DNA from 2 places in the Halopseudomonas sp. L-58 genome. Region 1 is predicted to be linked to the other one. Evidence: predicted binding sites of a transcription regulator. Region 1 holds the regulator's gene; the other holds the start of a gene.
The links. The regulator LexA, encoded in region 1, represses DNA repair genes until DNA is damaged. The targets are predictions, from matches to a motif close to CTGTNTNNNNANACAG.
Positions count from the first base shown of each region.

Region 2: a site for LexA is predicted at 4,664-4,679, ahead of recN (DNA repair protein RecN). Genes of this name have one in related genera too.

Region 1 covers NZ_JBSXON010000085.1:123,229-139,923, forward strand. Annotated here, with positions in the region: gene AC13EY_RS17305 (Na(+)-translocating NADH-quinone reductase subunit A) at 1-1,140, opposite strand, end outside; gene AC13EY_RS17310 (chalcone isomerase family protein) at 1,493-2,008, shown strand; gene AC13EY_RS17315 (glyceraldehyde-3-phosphate dehydrogenase) at 2,084-3,523, opposite strand; gene mfd (transcription-repair coupling factor) at 3,708-7,193, shown strand; gene AC13EY_RS17325 (CsiV family protein) at 7,190-7,756, shown strand; gene AC13EY_RS17330 (S-methyl-5'-thioinosine phosphorylase) at 7,778-8,530, opposite strand; gene AC13EY_RS17335 (mechanosensitive ion channel family protein) at 8,527-9,690, opposite strand; gene nagZ (beta-N-acetylhexosaminidase) at 9,687-10,673, opposite strand; gene AC13EY_RS17345 (L,D-transpeptidase) at 10,723-11,211, opposite strand; gene AC13EY_RS17350 (TetR/AcrR family transcriptional regulator) at 11,268-11,936, opposite strand; gene lexA (transcriptional repressor LexA) at 12,140-12,748, shown strand; gene sulA (SOS-induced cell division inhibitor SulA) at 12,759-13,247, shown strand; gene AC13EY_RS17365 (hypothetical protein) at 13,304-13,546, opposite strand; gene AC13EY_RS17370 (DUF6586 family protein) at 13,619-14,119, opposite strand; gene topA (type I DNA topoisomerase) at 14,131-16,695, opposite strand, start outside.
Region 2 covers NZ_JBSXON010000036.1:222-7,568, reverse strand. Annotated here, with positions in the region: gene dapB (4-hydroxy-tetrahydrodipicolinate reductase) at 1-600, opposite strand, end outside; gene dnaJ (molecular chaperone DnaJ) at 615-1,754, opposite strand; gene dnaK (molecular chaperone DnaK) at 1,889-3,811, opposite strand; gene grpE (nucleotide exchange factor GrpE) at 3,901-4,476, opposite strand; gene recN (DNA repair protein RecN) at 4,703-6,376, shown strand; gene fur (ferric iron uptake transcriptional regulator) at 6,446-6,856, opposite strand; partial or broken gene AC13EY_RS03185 (outer membrane protein assembly factor BamE) at 6,981-7,340, shown strand.

The DNA of each region.
Region 1 (16,695 bases):
TTCGTAGTTGCCTACCGGGACCATGGCACGCGGACTGCCGTTGGTGCTGGTATCAAAATTGAACAGGCGCGACGGCGCCAGCTTGGAAACGAAGATATTCAGCACAGAGTGCTTGTTCACACCCGCACGCAGATAGTGCAGCATCTGGCGCTCGTTGCCTTCCTTGAGAACCGACACCTGGGAGTGAAAGCGTCCCAGGTAAGCGATCGGACCACGAACGGCGCGACCACCGAACACCGAGCCGGAAATCACCCGGTTATTGCCGGCTTTCAGCTCGCCAGCGGTCAGCTCGTCCAGATTGGCACCCAGGCGAGTTTTCAGCAGACGGGGTTTCTCTACCTGCGGGCCAGCGAGGGCGACATAGCGATCAGTCCAGATACGACCCTGGGTGAACAGCACACCGAAGGCGATCACGTCCTGGTAGTTGATCTGCCAGACGCTCTTGCTCTCGTTAACCGGATCAAGGAAATGGATATGGGTACCGGGCAGGCCTGCAGGGTGCGGACCGGCAAAGCTCTCGGTACTGACACCACTGACCCCTTCGCCCGGCAGGCTGACACCATCAGCCTTGCACAGCCATACCTTGGCCAGCCGTGCCAGAACCTTCAGACCGTTTTCGAAGTCTGCAGCGTGCTCCTTGATGATGACAGCCGGATCGGCCGCCAGCGGATTGGAGTCCATTGCGGTGACAAAAATCGAACTGGGCTCAGCATCGACAGCCGGGGTCTTGCTGTAGGGGCGGGTGCGCAGCGCAGTCCACAGACCCGAGCCGATCAGCTGCTCGCGAATCTGCTGGGGCGCCAGGCCATCCAGCGCTTTGGCGTCATGGGCAGGAAAGGTCTCGGCGTCATCGCCGTCGATCTCGATAACGACCGACTGCAAAACACGCTTGTCACCACGATTGATTGCGCTGACGACACCAGCGGCAGGCGCGGTAAAGACCACACCAGGAGTTTTCTTGTCGCTGAACAGAACCTGTCCAAGTTTGACCCGATCTCCCTCACGCACTTCCATGGTCGGCTTCATGCCGTGGTAGTCGAAGCCGACGACGGCAACACTACGCACCGCACGAGCGTCTTCAATGCGCTGTTCGGGAGAACCGGTGATTGGCAGATCCAAGCCCCGTTTGATTTTTATCATACGAATAGCCTAATCACTGTTTGAAATCTTCACGGGCGGGGCTGCCAAAGCGAACGCAAATGCGTTGTCCCATCCGTGCTGACAGCCAACGCAGGCACGAATCGGAGCAGCCTCAAACCCCCATAAAAAATCCCGCCAAGTATAAAGAGCATGACTACTCAATGCTACCGAGCCCCGGGATTTTTCGGTTTTTAAATTACCCCCATTGATGAAATCGATAACACCGGCAGCCCTTTCGGGGCGATCCTGAAATACCCGGAAACACTGATCTTCAGACCCAGCGATCAGTTTGTCCGAAAAGCGGTCCAAACAACATAAACTGATCACAAATCATCCAACCAGGGAGATTCACATGTCACTGCCGAGCATCTTCCTCAGCGCTTTGCTGCTGCTCGCTTCAACCAGCGCCGCAGCAACCACCGAGACGACGCTGACTACCCGCAATCAGCACCTGTTTCGCTACCTGTTCGTGGATGTCTACACCGCCACACTGTACGCCCCGAGCAACAGCAACCTGACCGGTATTCTCGACAGCGGTCAACCGGTTCGACTAACCCTGCAGTATCACCGCTCGATAGACCGGGATGACATGATCAAGGCCGCGCAGGTCACACTGGAGCGCCAGCACCCGGCATCCCGACTTGCCCAACTGCAAGCCGACATCGACCAGTTGCACACCCATTTCGTCGACGTCAGCGAGGGAGACACCTACAGCCTGGCTCGCACTGCCGACGGAGAACTCCAGCTGTACCATAACAATCAGCTCAGTTTCAGCAGCAAGACGCCGGGGCTGGCCGATGCGTACCTTGGCATCTGGCTTGGCCAGAACGGGCTGTCTGACGACCTGCGCAGCGCCCTGCTGCGCTAGCAACACAGCAAAAGCAGAAACCAAGCAACAAAAAAGGCGCCGAAGCGCCTTTTTTGTTGCTGACATATCCGAAAATCAGACCGGGAACGCCGGCGGATTGACGTGAGCCATATCTTCCAGAATGCGCACAACCTGGCAGCTGTAACCGAACTCGTTGTCGTACCACACGTACAGAATCACACGATTGTCGTTGCAGATGGTTGCTTCGGCATCGACCACACCAGCGTGACGCGAACCCACGAAGTCAGTGGAAACCACTTCCTGCGAGTTGGTGAAGTCAATCTGCTTGTGCAGCTCGGAGTGCAGCGCCATGTGACGCAGGTAGTCGTTGACCTCATCGCGATTGGTCGACTTTTCCAGGTTCAGGTTCAGAATCGCCATCGAGACGTTCGGAGTCGGAACACGGATGGCGTTGCCGCTCAGCTTACCAGCCAGCTCCGGCAGTGCCTTGGCGACCGCCTTGGCTGCACCGGTCTCGGTGATAACCATGTTCAGCGCAGCACTGCGACCACGACGATTGCCCTTGTGGAAGTTGTCGATCAGATTCTGGTCGTTGGTGTACGAGTGAACCGTCTCAACGTGACCGTTGGCGATACCGAACTTGTCGTTGATCGCTTTCAGCACCGGCACGATGGCATTGGTGGTGCAGGACGCCGCAGAAATGATCTTGTCTTCGGGTGTAATGGCAGCGTGGTTGATGCCATGAACGATATTCTTCAGGTCGCCCTTGCCCGGCGCAGTCAGCACTACCTGGGACGCGCCATTGCACTGCAGGTGCTGGGACAGACCCGCTTCGTCACGCCACACACCGGTGTTGTCGACAACAATGGCGTCTTCGATACCGTAGGCTGTGTAATCGATGCTGGTCGGATCGCTGGCGTAGATAACCTGAATCAGGTTGCCGTTGGCAGTGATGGTGTTGTTTTCTTCATCAATGGTGATGGTGCCCTGGAAGGAGCCGTGAACCGAATCACGACGCAGCAGACTGGCACGCTTGGACAGGTCGTTGGCTGCGCCCTTGCGGACAACGATGGCGCGCAGGCGCAGGCCATCACCGGCACCGGCCTTCTCGATCATGATGCGCGCCAGCAGGCGACCGATGCGACCGAAGCCGTACAACACCACATCACGACCCTGACGGCGCTCGCCGGTCTTGCCGATAACACTGGCCAGCTCGACCCGCAGGAAGGCATTCAGGTCGTCGCTGCCGGAGGCACGGAACTTGTTGACCAGACGGGCAAGATCGATGGAGGCCGGGCCCAGGTTCAGGTCCAGCAGCTCCTTCAGAACCGGGAAGGTGTCATGAACCGACAGCTCATTGTCATCGATCTGACGAGCGAAACGGTGGGATTTCAGCAGGCTGATGACCGAGCGATTGACCAGGCCACGACCGTAGACGGAGGTGACAACGTTATGCTCACGGTACAGACGGCCAATCAGAGGAATCATCGCCTCAGCGGTGGCTTCACGGTCCGTCCAGTTTTCCAGACACTGCTCAAATTGGGCTTGAGTCACGGCTTTACCTTCCAAGTCTTGATAACTAAAGGGCGCATATTATGCTTTCAGCGCGCGCCATAGGCAATCTTCCGGACAAAATCCAGCCGGCGTGGGCACAAACGCAAGGAGCGCGGTAAACTGCATGCCGTTGCCAGCCGAGCATCGGCCAGCACGCCACCGAACCGACCTCAAGAGTTATCGCATGCCCGCATCAAAGCTGCTGCTATCTCCTCCATTGACGGCCGCCACCGGCAACCGCCTGTACTGGTCCGGCCTGCAGGGCGCCGCTCGCGCCCTGGCCATCGCCGAAGGTGCCCAGCAGCACGACGGCCTGAGCCTGGTGATCACACCCGACACCGCTGCCGCCGACAGTCTCGAGCAGGAGCTGCGCTTTTTCGCACCACAGCTCCCCGTCATCAGCTTCCCCGACTGGGAAACCCTGCCGTACGACCGTTTCTCTCCGCACCAGGACATCATCTCCCAGCGCCTTAAAACGCTGTTCCAGCTGCCTCGCATCGGCCAGGGCATCCTTGTTGTACCCATGACCACGGTGCTGCACCGGCTGCCGCCGCGTGAGTTTCTGGGCGGCTCGGTCCTGCTGCTGGAGATTGGCCAGCAACTGGACATCGACCGGATGCGCATCAACCTCGACGCGGCCGGCTACCGCTGCGTCGACACGGTCTACGAACACGGAGACTACGCGGTACGCGGAGCGCTGCTGGATCTCTATCCAATGGGTAGTGCACTGCCCTACCGCATCGACCTGCTGGACGACGAGATCGAGACGCTGCGCACCTTTGATCCGGAAACCCAGCGCTCGATCGACAAGGTAGACCGCATCCACCTGCTGCCGGCCAAGGAGTTCCCGCTCGACAAGTCTGCGCTGACTGGCTTTCGCGCGCGCTTTCGCGAACGCTTTGAAGTGGATCATCGGCGTTGCCCGCTGTACATGGACCTCAGCGAAGGCCTTGTTCCACCAGGCATTGAGTACTATCTGCCGCTGTTCTTCGACGAACTGGCCAGCCTGTTCGACTACCTGCCGAACAATACCCGGCTGTTCACCCTGCCCGGCATCGAGCAGAACGCCGAGCACTTCTGGCAGGACGTACGCGCCCGCCACAGCGAACAGGGCGTAGACCCAACTCGCCCGCTGCTGCCGCCAGGCGAATTGTTTCTGCCGGTAGAGGAAGCCTTTGCGCTGCTCAAACAGCATCCGCGCATTGTCTGCCATCAGGATCGTCCTGACGAATCGCAGGCCAGCGTATTTGATTGCCCGCTGCCGCCCGACCTGGCGATCGACAATAAGCTGGAAAACCCGCTGGCAGAGCTTCAACGCTTCCTGCAGCAGCACCCGGGCCGCACCCTGTTTGTCGCCGAGACCGCCGGACGCCGCGAAGCGCTGACCGAGCTGCTCGCCCGCATCCGGATCAAACCGGATGACGTCGACAGCTGGCCGGCCTTCAGCACCGGCAGCAGCCCCGTCGCCATCACTATCGCGCCGCTCGACCAAGGCATGCTGATCAACAGTGCCGCCGTTGCCCTGATTGCCGAAAGCCAGCTGTTCGGCCAGCGTGTCATGCAGCGCCGCCGCCGTGGCAAGGCGACCGATCTGGGCGACGCGGTCATCCGAAACCTGACCGAGCTGCGCGAAGGCGCGCCGGTGGTTCATATCAACCACGGCGTCGGCCGCTATCGGGGTCTTACCAACCTGACCGTTGAAGATCAGCAGGCCGAGTTTCTGGTACTGGAGTACGCCGACGAGGCAACCCTGTACGTGCCGGTCGCCAACCTGCACCTGATTGCCCGCTATTCCGGCAGCGATGACGACAGTGCGCCACTGCACCGCCTGGGCTCTGATCAATGGCAGAAGGCGCGTCGCAAGGCCGCCGAGAAAGTTCGCGACGTCGCTGCCGAACTGCTCGACGTATATGCCCGCCGCGCCGCGCGCCAGGGCTTCAGCTTCGCCGACCCGGAACAGGACTACCAGAGCTTTGCCGACGACTTCCCGTTTGAGGAAACCGCCGACCAGTTGGCCGCCATTGAGGCGGTATTCAAGGACATGACCAGCCCGCAGCCGATGGACCGCCTGGTCTGCGGCGATGTCGGCTTCGGCAAGACCGAGGTCGCCATGCGCGCGGCCTTCCTCGCAGTGCACAGCGGCAAGCAGGTTGCGGTGCTGGTGCCGACCACCCTGCTCGCCCAGCAACACTACAACAGCTTCAAGGACCGCTTCGCCAACTGGCCGGTGCGCGTGGAAGTCATGTCGCGCTTCAAATCCGCCAAGGAAGTCAAAGCCGCGGCCGCCGAACTGGCCGAGGGCAAGGTCGACATCATGATCGGCACCCACAAGCTGCTGCAGGGCGACGTCCAGTTCCAGGATCTCGGCCTGGTGATCATCGACGAAGAGCACCGCTTTGGCGTGCGCCAGAAGGAGGCACTGAAAGCACTGCGCAGCGAAGTCGATGTGCTGACCCTGACCGCCACCCCAATCCCGCGCACCCTGAACATGTCGTTTTCCGGCATGCGCGACCTGTCGATCATCGCCACACCGCCCGCACGCCGCCTGTCGGTCAAGACCTTTGTCATGGTCCAACAGAAGCCCGTGGTCAAGGAAGCGATCCTGCGTGAGCTGCTGCGCGGCGGCCAGGTCTACTATCTGCACAACGACGTCGAGACCATCGAAAAATGCGCTGCCGATCTGGCCGAACTGGTGCCGGAAGCGCGCATTGGCATCAGCCACGGCCAGATGCCCGAGCGTGCACTGGAACAGGTGATGCGCGATTTCTACCATCGCCGCTTCAATATTCTGGTTACCAGCACCATCATCGAAACCGGCATCGACGTACCCAGCGCCAACACCATCATCATTGAGCGCGCCGACAAGTTCGGCCTGGCCCAATTGCATCAGCTGCGCGGGCGCGTTGGCCGCAGCCACCACCAGGCCTATGCCTACCTGCTTACTCCGGAAGGCCGAAAGATAACCAGCGACGCAGAGAAACGCCTGGAAGCCATCGCCGCCGCCCAGGATCTGGGCGCCGGCTTCACTCTGGCCACCCACGACCTCGAAATTCGCGGCGCCGGCGAGCTGCTGGGCGAAGGCCAGAGCGGCCAGATTCAGGCGGTCGGCTTTACCCTGTACATGGAAATGCTCGAACGCGCCGTCAAGGCGATCAAGCAAGGCAAGCAGCCTGAGCTGGAACAACCACTGGGCGGCGGAACCGATATCAATCTGCGCCTGCCGGCGCTGATTCCCGAAGACTACCTGCCCGACGTGCACGCCCGCCTGATCCTCTACAAGCGCATCGCTAACGCCGCAGACGAGGATGCTCTGAAGGATCTTCAGGTTGAAATGATCGACCGCTTCGGCCTGCTGCCGGAACCGGTAAAAACCCTGTTCCGGATCACCTCGCTGAAACTGCGTTGCGAGCCGCTGGGCATTACCAAGATTGACGTGGGTGCCGAGCATGGCCGTATCGAGTTTGCTGCAGATACCCGCATCGATCCGATGGTGCTGGTGCGTATGATTCAGGACAACCCGCAGCGCTATCGACTTGAAGGCACTACGGTATTTCGCTTCAATTCGCCCATGGGCAATGCCGAGCTGCGCCTGAACACGGTCGAAGCCCTGTTCGAGCGCCTCGCCAACATCCCGAAAGACACCCCTCAAGGCAAAGGAAAACGCCCATGAAACTGCTGAGCAAACTGCTCTCGATTGCCCTGCTGTCCACCCTGGCCGGCTTCTCGCTGGTGGCCAGCGCCGAAGAGTATCTGGTCGAAGTCGTCTTTTTCGGTCAGCCGTCGGCACCGTTGGTACAGGGCAGCAATCCGGAGCTTGATTGGGAAGTAGACGCGGTAGATCTGGAAAACACTGCGCGAACCGATGTTCGCGCCATCGACCAGACCCGCTACCGCCTCAGTGACCAGGCCCGCAAGCTGGAGCAGAACGGCTATCAGATCTACCTGCATCGGGCATGGTCACAACCACTGGATAACGACCTGGTCGTCGCCCTGCACCGCGGCAATCCAGAAAACGGGGTTTATCCGATTCAGGGGCTGGTTAACCTGCGCCAGGCAACCCTGACCGAACTGAAGGTAGCGTTCTGGCGCAACCGCTCAGCGGCGGAACTGCAACTGCAGTCCGAGACGCCACTGATTTCCGAGTTCCTGCATCAAACCCGCGCATTGCGCCCGGGTGAAGTTCATTACCTGGACCATCAGAGCCTTGGCATGCTGGTCACCATCAGCCGCTGATCACCTCAGCCCGCCGCACACTCAGGCGTGTGGCGGGCCCTGCAGTAGCCGCTGCAGCACAGCCTTGACCTGCTGCATGCCTGCCACGACAACCGCCTCGATAGCTTCCATGGTAATCACCTCGGTCGCCTTGCCGGCCGCCGGATTGACCACCAGCGCCAGACAGGCGTAGGCGAGCCCCAGCTCTCGGGCCAGCGCCGCCTCGGGCATACCGGTCATGCCGACCAGATCCGCGCCATCGCGCTCCAACCTTCGAATCTCGGCCGCAGTTTCCAGCCGCGGCCCCTGGGTTGCCGCGTAGACGCCAAACGGCAGACAACCGATATTCTGCGCCTTGAGGGCGGCCAGCAGCTGCTCGCGCACTGGCTCGTCGTAGGGCGAGGTGAAATCAATGTGGGTGACGCTTTGCAGATCATCCTCGAAGTAAGTCGAGGCACGCCCCCACGTATAGTCGATCAGCTGATCCGGCACGCAGAACGTGCCGGTCTGCAACTGCGGGTGAATACCGCCGACCGCATTGACCGCAACGATGCGATCAACTCCGGCTTCCCGCAGCGCCCAGAGGTTTGCCCGGTAATTGACCCGATGCGGCGGTATCCGATGCGGATGACCATGCCGCGCCAGAAAACAGACCGCCTGCCCGTCAATACGGCCACGGACAACCGGCGCAGAAGGCGCACCCCAAGGAGTCTGAATCAGCTCTTCACTCTCGATTTCCAGACCGTCCAGGGCACTGAGGCCGGTACCACCGATAACACCCCAAATCCCGCTCACGCGTCACTCTCCTGCAGCTCACGCACAGAATCGCGCGGCCGCCCGTCGGCAAGCTGAGCGCTGCGCAACTCAAGCGCATCCGGCAAATGAATGGTCGACGTCGGAAATGCGACCTGAGCCTCATGCTTCTCGACGATCGCCAGAATCTTCAACAGCACATCCTCCTTCACCCGGTGGAACTCGGCCCATACCGGCGTCGTGAAGCAGTAGATAAAGAAATCCACCGACGACGGCGAGCAGCGATCAAAGAACACCATCAGAGTCTGTTCCTGATCGATATCCTCATGCGCCTGCAGCATCTTGCGCACATCCGCCACAATCGGCTCCATGCGCTTGATATCGTCATAGCGAATACCGATATGCTCGTAAATTCGCCGATGGGTCATGCGCGAGGGGTTTTCCACCACAATATTGGCGAACACCGCGTTGGGGATGTATAGCGGGCGCTTGTCGAAGGTGCGAATCCGGGTCAAACGCCAGCCGATATCCTCGACGGTACCTTCAATGTTGCGATCCGGCGAGCGTATCCAGTTGCCCACCACAAAGGGGCGATCCAGATAGATCATCAGCCCGCCGAAGAAGTTCGCAAGCAGATCCTTGGCAGCAAAGCCGACGGCAATACCACCAATACCACCAAATGCCAGCACCCCGGAAATGCTGTATCCGAGCGACTGCAACACGACCAGCGCCGCAGTGATGACCACCGAAGCCCTGAGCAACTTGCCAATCGCACCAACCGTCGTTTTGTCGGCCGGTGTCTCCCTGTAGGCAGGATCAACAAGCCGCTGCTCAACCTGCCGCATCATGCGCAGGATAAACCAGGTCAGCAGCACGATCAGCAGCACCCGCTGCACCTGATCCAGCACCGCTGCCAGGTCATCATCCATCTGCAGCGCAGTAATCCGCGCCGCCCAAAGCAGCCCCATACTCCAGATCAGCACCCAGGCCGGGCGCCGGGCCGCATCGACCAGCGCATCGTCCCAGATATTGCGGGTTTTCTCGGCACGCTTTTGCATGTGGTCCAGCACACGCTTGACGATATAGGCGGTCATCAGCGACGCCAGCACCACTGCAAACACCTGGTAGATCCAGGCCTCGCCGATCAGCGGAAGCTGATCGAGCTGCAACTGCTCCGGCAACTGTTCGATGAAATCATTCAAACCAGATCAAACTCCCTCAACAAGGAAACAGCCTGACGCCATTCTGGCGTCGCATGGTAATCGGCACCGGCCGGCCTGAGCGTCAGCATGCGAGCGATGCGGGCCGGGCATTGCAAGCCTTGCTTCTGCGCGTGCACCAGCCCTTCTTCCGCCGCCGCACGATCATTGCAAATCAGCAGCATGTCGCACCCCGCCGCCTGCGCGGCATCGATCCGCTCTGCCATACCGCCAACCGCATGCGCGCCGGCCATGGTCAGATCATCACTGAAGATAACGCCATCAAAACCCAGCTCTGCGCGCAGGATGTCCTGCAGCCAGCGGGTGGAAAACCCGGCAGGCAAAGGGTCGACCCGAGAATACACAACGTGCGCCGGCATGATGCCGTCCAGCTTGCCGGCCAGCGCCGCAAAGGGCACCAGATCGCTCTGGCGAATATCCTCCAGTGACCGGTCATCCACCGGCAGCGCAAAGTGCGAATCCGCCTCGGCCCAGCCGTGGCCAGGGAAGTGCTTGCCGGTGGCCGCCATACCCGCCGCGTGCAGACCATCAATATAGGCACTGGCGAGACGCGCCACCCGATCAGGATCGCCGCCCAGCGAGCGATTACCGATCACCTGACTGCGACCGTAATCAAGATCGAGAACCGGCGCAAAGCTGATATCGATACCACAGGCCAGCATCTCGGTCGCCATTACCCAGGCAGCAGCCCGGGCCACCGCGTCAGCCTGCGCGTCAGCCACCGCAGCGACGTCAGCCAGCGCGGGCAGCCTGAGTACGTCACGGCGCAGGCGCTGAACGCGCCCGCCTTCCTGGTCTATCGCTATCAGCATGTCCGGGCGCTCCTTGCGGATGGCCCTCACCAGCTCGGCGACCTGGCGCGGCGATTCTGTATTGCGCGCAAACAAGATCAAGCCGGCGACTTCCGGCTGACGCAACAACTGCCTGTCCTCTGCTTCCAGCCACAGGCCAGGCAGATCCAGCATCAAGGCACCCTGTTTCAATATTGCTTCTCCTGAAAACGACAGCGCATCATTACTGCGCGTCAATCTGAACGCTACAACCGACCGGCGTACGCTCGAACAGTTCCAGCATGTCGGCATTGCGCAGACGAATGCAGCCATGGGACAGCGGCGCACCCATCGGCTGATCGTCGCCGGTACCATGCAGATAGATATAGCGGCGCTGGGAATCAACCCGGCCACCACGGTTGAATCCGACCTGCTCACCGCAGAGCCAGAGAATTCGGGTCAGAATCCAGTCTCGCTCGGGAAATTGCTCCGCCAGCGCCCGGGTCCATACCTCCCCGGTGGGACGCCGGCCGATGAACACGGCCCCCAACGGCTGACCATCGCCGATTCGTGCGCGCACCCGATGGGCGCCGCGCGGCGTGCAGCCGGACCCTTCCTGCTCGCCAGGGCCATTAAGCGCTGTGGATACGGCATAACGACAGACAACCTCGCCAGCGCAGAAGCCAACCAGGGTCTGATCGTTCAGGGAAATATGAATATGATCGAGCTGCATGTCACCTCCAGCGCTGCGCACACCTTAGCGGACAGCGCAGCGGAGGTAAATGCAGGTTACAGCGCCATCGCCTCGGGCCGGCTCAACGTCGCGCTCTCGGCGCGCATTCCGGCTGCCAGGAACGGAACCATCAGCCGCAACACATCGTCGACCGGACGCGGCTCGCCCAGCTCCGCCTCCGCAATCGCACGCAGCGCCTTCATGCTGGACATGGTGAAGGCCGCGCTGCCGAGCATAAAGTGAACGCGCCAGAACAGCTCCTGCGGAGGGATGCCCGGCACAGCACTGACCAGAAGCTGCATATAACGCTGAAATACCTTGCCATACACCTCGCTGAGGTATTTGCGCAGATGGCCCTGGCTCTGGTTGAATGCGAGCCCTAGCAACCGCATGAAGGTTGAGAGGTCATGGCCGTTGCGCGGCTTCACTGCCAGCGCCTGCTGAACCAGCATTTCGAGCAGCACCTCAAGACTGGGTGGCGCGCCCTTGTCACGCGACTCGCGCAGATCCAGTTCCTTCTCAAGGCTGCTGACGAAGGGGTCCAGGAACCGGACGAACACGGCCTGAATCAATGCCTTCTTTGAGCCAAAATGGTAGTTGACCGCGGCCAGATTGACGCCTGCCTTGCTGGTGATCAGACGTAGAGAGGTTTCCGCGAAACCCTTTTCGGCAAAAAGCTGTTCTGCGGCGTCAAGTATTCGCTTGACCGTGTCGGACTGCGCCATGCGCTCCCCCAAGTGAGGCAAACATTCGTTTCAAACATACGTTTAAAACGATTTTAGTGTCAACCCCAGACTACCTCCCCGCCCACGTAAATCCCATCCTCCCTTTGGCAAACCGGTGAACAGCGACACGAAAATTAGGGGTTGCCGGAGCAAAACAACTGTATATAATCTCAGTTACTGGATAAAAACACAGGCAACCCGCCATGCAGAAACTTACCGCGCGACAACAGCAGGTTCTGGCGTTCATCAAGGAATACATGGACAGCAACGGCTACCCGCCGACGCGCGTCGATATTGCCAAGACTCTGGGCTTCAAGTCGCCCAACGCAGCCGAAGACCATCTGCGCGCCCTGGCCCGCAAGGGCGCTATCGAGATGATCCCCGGCGCCTCGCGCGGTATTCGCCTGCCGGAATCGGATAGCGAAGCCAGTGATGACCAGCTTCCGGTGATCGGTCGAGTGGCAGCCGGTGCGCCGATTCTGGCGCTTGAAAATATCGAAGACCATTGCCGTATCTCCCCCGACTTTTTCACTCCCCGCGCCGACTACCTGCTGCGGGTCCATGGGGAAAGCATGAAAGACATCGGCATCATGGACGGCGACCTGCTGGCAGTACACCGCACCAGCGAAGCCCGTAACGGGCAGGTCGTAGTGGCCCGCATAGGAGAAGAAGTCACGGTAAAACGCTTTCAGCGCCAGGGCCGCAAGGTCTCGCTGATTGCAGAAAACCCGGACTTCAGGCCGATTGAGATCGACCTTGCAGAACAGGAACTTACCATTGAAGGTTTAAGCGTCGGAGTTATCCGCCGCTGAGGAGCTGATCATGCAGTACGCCCGCACCGAGCAACAGACCCTGACCCAGACCGACCTGTTTCACAACGCCCTGATGGCAACACGCCTGAAGCACCGTGCCTTTGCGCAGCCAGCACAGGCACTGCCGCAGGATGATGAACAGGATGGCAGTTACAGCGAGATGACCCTGCAAGGCAGCGCCCGCCAGTGCCTGCAGTGGCTGGCCCCGGTGCTGCGCGAACTGAGCCAGAAAGACAGCCGGCGCTGGCTTACCCTGATCGACCCGCCCGCTGCACTCAGCCAGCAATGGCTTCGCGGCGCCAACCTCGACCCTCAACGCATCATGATCGTGCGCTCCAAGGCCGGCATGGACAGCCTCAAACTCTGCTGCGACCTGCTCAGGATGGGCGGCAGCCATACCGTTGTCAGCTGGCTTGATCACGACAGCTGCATTGCCCCGCGCCTGGAACGAGCGGCCCAGGCCGGCCGCTGCCACAGCCTGAACGTCCATCTGGGCTGAAAACAGATACAAAAAAGGCCAGCTCAATGCTGGCCTTTGAACTATCGCGGTGTCGATTAATGCAGGACACGGCTTTCAGGGATGGCGTCGCCGTCGTCATCCTCATCCATCATCTGGCCAGCGGCCTGCATGCCGGCACTGATCATCGCCTTGGCAACTTCAATATAGCTTTCCTGCAGATATTCCCGCGCATCGCGGGAAAACTCGATCACCACCAACGGCTCACCCTCTTCGTCGGAACGGCGCAGAGCAACCTTGCCATTGGCGAGCTCGACGATTTCAAGGAAGGGTGAAGGCATTGCGGATATCTCCTGTCTGAACTGCGCGCAGTGTAACACAGCGCCGTACTCACGGCATCCGCGATCCCGCCTTCACCATTCCTGCATGCCGTCGCGATAGGCACGTACGCGACGGGAAACCTCCTGCAGGACTTCCTCGGCTTGCACACTGGTCCACTCGGTGACCGGCGTGGCACTGGTGGCAATCAGCGAGTTGGTCGAGTTGTCGACCGGCTGCGGCGGTGCCTGCAATCGCTGCCAGGCGGCAATGACACCGGCCAGCCAGGTACCAGCGCTGTCAGCCAGCTCGGTGAGTTCCGCCAGCTCGGGACCGGGAAACCGACTGACTACCGCGGGTACCAGCACCGATTCGACCTGACGCGCATCAACCAGCGGCCAGCGGTACCGGTCTGCCACCTCATGAATCAGCGCCAATACGCCCCGGTAGAGATGAAAAACCGCATGCTCACGATGATACTGCGCCTGCGTCAGTGCATCGATCGCGTCGCTCTGCTCTGCCTGCTGCCAGGACTCGATCGCACGGCGGGCAAAATACAACGCCTGATTGGTGCGGGTATAGACTTCATTAGCCATGGTTGCCTGCCTTACCGCTTGGCCTTCTTGCTGCGGCCGTCATCCACCGACCACTGCTTGCCATCATGGAAAGCCCGCCACCCTGTGGGCTTGCCCTCAACTTCGGTCTGCACGTACTGCTCCTTGGTCTTGCGGCTGTAGCGCACGACAGTCGGATTGCCGTCAGGATCAGCCACCGGCGCATCCAGCAGGAAGTGGTATTTCGGATCAATCTCCGCCTTGTGCGGAATCAGCTCCTTGACCAGAGGCGCCCGGGTTTCCCGGTTTTTCGGGAACTGGCTTGCAGCCAGGAACAGGCCGGAAGCACCGTCGCGCAGTACGTATACATCATCAACCTTTTCACACTTGAGTTCCGGCATCGGCACCGGATCCGCTTTCGGCGGCGCGGCCTCACCGTTACGCAGCAGCTTGCGGGTGTTCTTGCACTCGCTGTTGGTACAGCCGAAATACTTGCCGAAACGGCCAGTCTTGAGCTGCATTTCGCTGCCGCACTTGTCGCACTCAAGGGTTGGACCGTCATAGCCCTTGATCTTGAACTGACCTGTCTCGATCTCGAAACCCGAGCAATCCGGGTTGTTACCACAGACATGCAACTTGCGCCGCTCGTCGATCAGATAACTGTCCATCGCGGTGCCGCAGATAGCGCAACGATGCTTGCCACGCAGCACGCGAGACTCGCCTTCTTCGTCATCTGCCGCCACTTCATTGCCCGGCACCAGGTTAATGGTCGCCTTGCAACGCTCTTTCGGTGGCAGGGCATAACCGGAACAGCCGAGGAACACACCCGTCGAGGCCGTACGAATCATCATCGGTCGACCACAATCCTGACACGGGATATCGGTCATCGTCGGCTGATTCGCGCGCATCCCCTTATCTTCACCAGACGCAGAGGCGGCACTCAACTTGGCACTGAAATCGGCATAGAAATTATTCAGCACCTGCTTCCACAGCACTTCACCGTGAGCGACGTCATCCAGTGACTCCTCCATCTTCGCGGTAAAGCCATAGTCCATCAGGTTCGGGAAGCTCTCGTTCAGGCGCTCGGTAACGATATCGCCCATCTTCTCGGCGTAGAACCGGCGGTTATTCAGGGTCACGTAGCCACGATCCTGAATCGTGGAAATAATCGACGCATAGGTCGAAGGGCGGCCAATGCCGCGTTTTTCCAGCTCCTTGACCAGGCTGGCTTCGGCGTAGCGCGCCGGCGGCTTGGTGAAGTGCTGCTTGGGGTCCAGGCCCTGCAGCGCCAGCACATCATCAACCTTGATCTCCGGCAACACCTCGTCTTCGCCGCCCTTGCCCTGCTGCGGCATCACCCGGGTATAGCCGTCAAACTTGAGAATGCGGCCCTTGGCACGCAACTCAAACTCGCCAGCGGCTACCTGGATACTGGTCGACAGGTACTTGGCCGGCGTCATCTGACACGCCACAAATTGACGCCAGATCAACTCATACAGACGTTCAGCATCGCGCTCCATGCCCTTGAGATCGGTCTGCTTGAGCTTGACGTCGGAAGGACGGATGGCTTCGTGTGCTTCCTGCGCGCCTTCCTTGCTGCTGTACAGGTTCGGCTTTTCCGGCAGGTAGGCGTCGCCAAAGTTGCTTTCGATATAGCTGCGCGCCATCGCAATGGCATCCGCCGACAGATTGGTCGAGTCGGTACGCATATAGGTGATGTAACCCGCCTCGTAGAGACGCTGGGCCATCATCATGGTTTTCTTCACACTGAAACCCAGGCGCGTACTGGCAGCCTGCTGCAGTGTGGAGGTAATAAAGGGCGCATTCGGACGCGAGCTGGTCGGCTTGTCCTCACGCTTGACCGCCTTGTAGGCCGCCTTTTCAAGCACCGCCAGCGCGGCATCGGTCTGCGCCTTGTTGGTCGGGCGGAAGGTCTCACCGTTCTGCTTGACCACCTCGAAGCGGACACTTTCTGCCTTGGGCGTGTTCAGGCGCGCATGCACCTCCCAGAACTCCTCAGGCACAAAGGCACGGATTTCGCGCTCACGATCAACGATCAGCTTGACCGCCACCGACTGCACGCGGCCAGCAGAAAGCCCGCGAGCAATCTTCTGCCACAACAGCGGCGAAACCATATAACCCACCACGCGATCAAGGAAACGACGCGCCTGCTGGGCATTGACACGGTTCATATCCAGCTCACCAGGCTGCGAGAACGCCTCCTGGATAGCCTTTTTGGTGATTTCGTTGAACACCACGCGCTTGTAGCGTGAATCGTCGCCACCGATGCTCTCGCGCAGGTGCCAGGCGATGGCTTCCCCTTCGCGGTCCAAGTCCGTTGCGAGATAGACGGTGTCGGCGTCCTTGGCCAGACGACGCAGCTCGTCGACGACCTTTTCCTTGCCGGGCAGAATTTCGTAGTGGGCCTTCCAGTCGTTCTCCGGATCGACACCCATGCGCTTGACCAGTTGCGCCCTGGCTTTCTGCTGCTTTTCCTGCTCGCTGGCAGCGGTCTTGCGCCCACCCCTGGGTTTGCTTTCGGTCTTGCCACTGCCGCTGGTGGGCAGGTCGCGAATATGGCCGATACTCGACTTCACCACATACTCGTTACCGAGATA
Region 2 (7,347 bases), on a different contig from region 1:
CTTGGGGTCACGCGCCCCGGTCTGCCCTTCACGCCCATAAACAGCCACGTCAGCCAGATTGCGACCAAGCGCGTCGGCAACGACTTCCCCCATGCGCAGGGCCGTTCCGGATGGAGCGTCGACCTTGTGACGGTGGTGCGCCTCGATAACCTCGATATCAGCCTCATCCCCCATAACCCGCGCAGCCATGTCCAGCAGCTTGAGACAGAGGTTCACGCCAACACTGAAGTTGGGCGCAAAGACGATAGGGATCTGCTTGCCGGCCTCGGCGAGCAACGCCTTTTCAGCTTCGGAGAAACCCGTAGTACCGATCACCATCGCCTTGCCTGCATCACGGCAAATCTGCAGATTCACCAGCGTCGTGGTCGGATGAGTGAAGTCGATCAGCACGTCAAAGGCGTCGACCACTTGCTTGAGGTCACCACTGATCGCAACGCCCAGGCGACCGAAACCGGCCAACTCACCCGCATCAGCGCCCACCAGCGAACTGTCAGCGCGCTCAATCGCCGCCGTCAGCGCAGCACCTTCCGTCTGACCGACTGCCTCGATCAGCGTCTTCCCCATGCGCCCGGCAGCGCCAATTACCGCAATCCGTCTCATCTTGCGCACCTGCCTCAGAATTTCATGTCTTCGAAGAAGTTCTTCACACCATCAAACCAGCTCTTGGCACGAGGCGACTGACTCGAGCCTTCGGCCTCAAGTGTTTGACGCAGCTCTTCGAGCAATTCGCGCTGACGCTTGGTCAGGTTGACCGGCGTTTCGACAACCACCCGGCAGAGCAGATCACCGGCCGAACCACCACGCACTGGCGTCACTCCCTTGCCGCGCAGGCGGAACAGCTTACCGGTTTGCGCGCCCTCGGGAATCTTCAGCTTGACCCGACCGTCCAGGGTCGGCACCTCAAGCTCTCCGCCCAGCGCCGCATCGACGAAGCTGATCGGCACCTCACAGTACAGATTCTTGCCGTCACGCTGGAAGATCTTGTGCTCGCGCACCGAAACAACCACATACAGATCACCGGCAGGGCCGCCATTAACACCGGCCTCACCTTCACCTGCCAGGCGGATACGGTCACCGGTATCAACACCGGCCGGAACCTTGACCGACAAGTTCTTCTGCTTCTCTACGCGACCATTGCCGTGGCAGTCCTTGCACGGATCGGTAATCATCTTGCCGGTACCATGACAGCGCGGGCAGGTCTGCTGCACCGAGAAGAAGCCCTGCTGCATGCGTACCTGACCATGACCACCGCAGGTGGTACAGGTTGTCGGCGTGGTGCCCTTCTTCGCACCGCTGCCATCACAGGTTTCGCAGGCAACCAGGGTCGGCACACGAATGGTGACCGTGGTACCGCGCACCGCCTCTTCCAGATCCAGCTCCAGGGTGTAACGCAGGTCACTGCCGCGCTGCACGCTGGAACGTCCACGACCGCCGCCGCCACCGAAAATGTCACCAAATACATCGCCGAAGATATCGGAGAAGTTGGCGCCGCCGCCACCAAAACCACCGGCACCGCCACCCATGCTCGGATCCACGCCGGCGTGACCATACTGATCGTAGGCTGCGCGCTTGTTGGCGTCGGTCAGCACTTCGTAGGCTTCGGTCGCTTCCTTGAACTTCTCTTCGGCATTCTCGTCATCCGGGTTACGGTCCGGATGGTATTTCATCGCCAGACGGCGATAGGCCTTTTTCAGCTCGGCCTCGCTGGCGCCCTTTTCGACCCCCAGCACTTCGTAATAATCACGCTTGGACATGTGTTCGACTTCCCTTACAGAGACACCCGGCACAAACGGCAACGCGGGAGAAGCTCCCGCGTTGCCAGGCAGAGTTGGAGGGCGGCACACCGGACATGCCGTCGGTGCACCACCCTACCCGGTTCATCAAGGACCTACTTGTTGTCCTTGACCTCTTCGAACTCGGCGTCGACCACGTCGTCCGCATCGTTACCGGACTCCGCGCCTGCTGCCGGGCCTTCACCCTTGCCAGCCTGAGCCTGTTCGGCATACATCTTCTGGACCAGCGGGCCAGATGCCTCGGACAACGCGTTGATCTTGGCCTCGATCTCTTCCTTGTCGCCGGTCTTGATCGCCGCTTCCAGATCGCTCAGCGCCGTTTCGATGGCGGCCTTCTCTTCATCAGTCGCCTTGTCGCCCGCCTCGGTCAGGGTCTTGCGAGTCGCGTGAACCAGCTGATCGGCCTGGTTGCGCACGGTTACCAGCTCTTCGAACTTGCGGTCTTCCTCAGCGTTGGCCTCGGCATCACGCACCATCTTCTCGATTTCGTCATCCGACAGACCAGAGGACGCCTTGATCACGATGGACTGCTCTTTGCCGGTTGCCTTGTCTTTGGCAGACACGTTGAGGATACCGTTGGCATCGATGTCGAAGCTGACCTCAATCTGCGGCACGCCACGCTGCGCCGGCGGAATGTCGGCCAGATCGAAACGGCCCAGCGACTTGTTCTGGCTCGCCTGCTTGCGCTCACCCTGCAGCACGTGAATGGTCACCGCAGTCTGGTTGTCGTCTGCAGTCGAGAATACCTGCGACTTTTTGGTCGGGATGGTGGTGTTCTTCTCGATCAGCGTAGTCATCACGCCACCCATGGTTTCGATACCCAGCGACAGCGGAGTAACATCCAGCAGCAGCACGTCTTTCACGTCGCCGGCCAGTACCGCACCCTGAATCGAGGCACCGATGGCAACCGCTTCGTCCGGGTTAACGTCCTTGCGCGGCTCCTTATTGAAGAACTCGGCAACGGTCTTCTGCACCAGCGGCATGCGGGTCTGACCACCAACCAGAATAACGTCGTTGATGTCAGACACATCCAGACCGGCATCCTGCATCGCGATGCGGCAGGGCTCGATGCTGCGCTTGATCAGATCTTCAACCAGCGACTCCAGCTTGGCACGCGTCACCTTGACGTTCAGGTGCTTCGGACCGGACGCATCTGCAGTGATGTACGGCAGGTTGACGTCGGTCTGCTGGCTGGAAGACAGCTCGATCTTGGCCTTTTCAGCCGCTTCTTTCAGACGCTGCAGCGCCAGCGGATCATTGTGCAGATCAACGCCGTTCTCTTTCTTGAACTCGTCTGCCAGGTAGTCGATCAGACGCATGTCGAAATCTTCACCACCCAGGAAGGTATCACCATTGGTGGCCAGCACTTCGAACTGATGCTCACCGTCCACTTCGGCAATTTCGATCACGGAGACGTCGAAGGTACCGCCACCCAGGTCGTACACAACGATGGTGGAGTCGCCACGCGCCTTGTCCATACCGTAGGCCAGAGCAGCCGCGGTCGGCTCGTTGATGATGCGCTTGACTTCCAGACCGGCGATGCGACCAGCATCCTTGGTAGCCTGACGCTGACTGTCGTTGAAGTAGGCCGGAACGGTGATAACCGCTTCGGTAACCGGCTCACCAAGGTAATCCTCGGCGGTCTTCTTCATTTTCTTCAGTACTTCAGCAGACACCTGCGGCGGAGCCATTTTCTCGTCATTTACCTGAACCCAGGCGTCGCCATTGTCGGCCTTGACGATCTTGTACGGCACCAGCTTGATGTCTTTCTGAACGACGTCTTCTTCAAAGCGACGACCGATCAGACGCTTGACCGCGTACAGGGTATTCTGCGGGTTGGTAACCGCCTGACGCTTGGCCGACTGGCCAACCAGGGTTTCACCGTCGTTGGTGTAGGCGACGATCGACGGAGTGGTACGACCACCCTCAGCGTTCTCGATCACCTTGGCGGAACCGTTTTCCAGAATAGAGACACAGGAGTTGGTGGTCCCCAGGTCGATACCGATAATCTTGCCCATAAGTTTCTCTCCGAATCTGACTGCCGCGTCTTGGTCAGCGGCGCTGTTCAACTATGCTTGAGCCCTTGATGGGGGCTGCCAAATCAATTTCAAGCCTGCTCGTCAATCGAGGGCGCGGCACCCGCCGCCGGGGCCTTGCTGACGACAACCATGGCCGGGCGCAACAGGCGACCGCTGAGGGTGTAACCCTTCTGGAACACCTTGAGCACGGTGTTCGGCTCAACCGCGGTACTTTCTTCCATCGCCATGGCCTGATGCAGTTCAGGATTGAAGGGCTCGCCCTCAGGCTGAACCGGGACTACCTGGAACCGCGCCAGGGTGTCGGCAAACATCTTCAGGGTCAGCTCAATACCCTCGCGCATCGGCTTGATCGCCGGATCATCAGCATTGGACAACTCCAGGCCGCGCTCAAGACTATCGATGATCGGCAGCAGATCATTGGCAAAACGCTCCAGCGCAAACTTGTGCGCCTTCTCCACATCCTGCTCGGCACGGCGACGCGCATTCTGCACATCAGCCGCCGCCCGCAGAGCCTGATCCTGAGCGGTAGCCAGCTGTTCTTCCAGACTCGCTACGCGCGCGGCAAGATCGCCTTCGGGCGTCGCAACGGTCTGATCGACCACGTCGTCCTGATCCTGCAGATCCGGTCTCTGTTCCTCTGCCATGTCTTTCTCCTGTCATAGGGTGGGCGTGTCTTTGCGCGCAATCGCCGCACACGCAGTCAATGATGAACGACCGGCCTCGCCGATCGCGTCTGGCAACCTATATGGGGACAGTCCACACAGCTTCAAGGGTCAATATCAATCAGTGTGCTCGTACTATTGCGGGGACTTGTCGCCACAAAGCAAACTACTGTATAAACAACCAGAACAATTTTCTCGGGAGCGCGCCATGCTGATCCACCTCGCGGTCAACAACTACGCCATCGTCGACACCCTGGAACTCGAGCTGGGCGGCGGCATGAGCGTGATTACCGGCGAAACCGGTGCAGGCAAATCCATCATGCTCGATGCACTGGCCCTCACCCTTGGCGATCGCGCCGACAGCGGCGCGGTTCGCCCCGGCGCCGACAAGGCCGACATCCTCGCCACCTTCGACATTCGCGACATTCCCGAAGCCCGCCAGTGGCTCGATGAGCGTGACCTGACGCAGGACGACGACCAGGTTATCCTCCGGCGCGTGATCACCGCCGAAGGCCGCTCACGAGGCTACATCAATGGCGCACCCTGCCCCCAGCAGGACCTGCGTGCCCTCGGCGAAATGCTGATCGACATTCACAGCCAGCATGAGCACCAGTCGCTGCTGAAAACCGATACCCATCGACGCCTGCTGGACGAGTACGCCGGCGCCGGCGAACTCGCGAGACAGGTTCAACTGGCGGCTCAGCGCTGCCGCCAGACCGAAAAGGCGCTACGCCAGGCCAGCCAGCAAAGCGAAGAACAGGCCGCTCGCCAGCAGCTGCTGACCTACCAACTGGACGAACTGGACAATCTGAGCCTGCAGGACGGCGAACTGGACGAACTGGAGAACGAGCAGCGTCAGCTCGCCAGCGCAGACCAGATCCTGCATTCCTGCCAGCAAGTCATCAACATCTGCAGCGAAAATGACGCAGGCAGCGTGCTGGAAGCCCTGACCGCCAGCCTGAGTCGGCTGGACGCCTTTAAAAGCCACAGCCCGCAACTGGGTGAAGCCAGCGACATGCTCGCCAGCGCACAGATTCAGATCGAGGAAGCAGTCGGCGAACTGACCCGTTACCTCGACCACTTCGAGGCCGACCCTGAACGCCAGCAGTACGTGGAAGAACGCCTCAGCGCCATTTATGACCTGGCACGCAAGCACCGTATTCAGCCGCAGGAGCTACCCGCGCTGCAGCAGCAGCTGATCGACGAACTGGAAGGCCAGCAGCAACAAGCTGCCGACGCAGAGCGCCTGCAGGAAGAACTGGTTGCCTATCAGGCCCACTATCGCCAACTGAGCGAGAAACTGTCAGCACAGCGCAGCAAGGGAGCAGCCAAACTCGCCAAGGCAGTAACTCAGGAAATTCAGCGCCTGGGCATGCCCGGTGGCCGAATCGAGCTGCAGCTGACACCGTTGGACGCCGACAGCTACCCGGTAACCGGGCTGGAAACCGTCGAATTCCTGGTCAGTGCCAACCCCGGCCAGCCCGCCAAACCGCTGGCCAAGGTAGCATCTGGCGGCGAACTGTCACGCATCAGCCTCGGCATTCAGGTCATCACCGCACAGACGTCACGCGTTCCCACACTGGTGTTTGACGAAGTCGATGTGGGTATCGGCGGCCCGACCGCCGAGATCGTTGGCCAGCTGCTTCGCCAACTTGGCGCGCGCGGCCAGGTACTGACAGTCACCCACCTGCCGCAGGTCGCCGCTCAGGGGCATCAGCACCTGTTTGTACGCAAACAGCAAACCCGCAACAGCACACGCACCTGCATTGACCAGCTGGACGATAACGCCCGCGTACAGGAAGTCGCCCGCATGCTTGGCGGCGTCGACTTGACCGACGAATCACTGGCCCACGCCCGCAAGCTGCTCAGCGTTGCACACTGAGCAGATATAAAAAAACCGGGCCTGGCCCGGTTTTTTTGCACCAAAAATCAGTGCTTGTCCAATCTGACGTTACTTGCCGCCAGCCTTGCGCACATACAGCACCAGATTGTGGTCAACCAGCTCGAAGCCGTGCTCCTTGACGATTTCGCGCTGACGGCGCTCGATTTCAGGATCGAAGAACTCGACCACTTCACCAGAGTCAACACAGACCATGTGGTCGTGGTGCTCGCCGTCGGCCAGCTCAAACACGGCGTGTCCGCCGTCGAAGTTGTGGCGCACGACCAGTCCGGCCGCTTCAAATTGCGTCAACACGCGATAGACGGTTGCCAGGCCAACGTCCTCGCCCGCCTCCATCAAAGCCTTGTAGACGTCCTCGGCACTCATGTGGCGCTCGTTCGAACCGTCGAGCATTTGCAGGATCTTAACCCGAGGTAACGTGACCTTCAGGCCGGCTTTGCGGAGTTCTTGATTTTCAACCATGTCACTATTCTCGTTCAGCGCTTCGCAGGGCGGGATGAGTCGGGTATGATCAGGGCAATACAGCCATTCCAAAGATAGCGGATGTTAGCACGTGACGCGAAAAAGCTTTAATCGAATCCTTTTCATGCTGTTATGCAGTGTCTCTATCGGCCTTCTGGGTGGCTGCGGCGTGGTCCCCGGCATTTACAAGATCGATATCCAGCAAGGCAACGTTGTCACCCAGGAAATGGTTGACCAACTCCGCCCCGGCATGACCACCCGCCAGGTGCGCTTCATTATGGGCACTCCGCTGATCCAGGACACCTTCCACCCCAACCGCTGGGATTACCTGTACAGCATGGAATCGGGACACAGCACGCGCGTGCAGGAACGCATCAGCCTGAACTTTGAAGACAATCGCCTGGTCGGCCTCTCCGGCGACTTCATGCCAGGTCAGAGCCAGGACGAGGAAATCATGAGCTCCGACACCGTCGAAACCTATCCCGTCGACC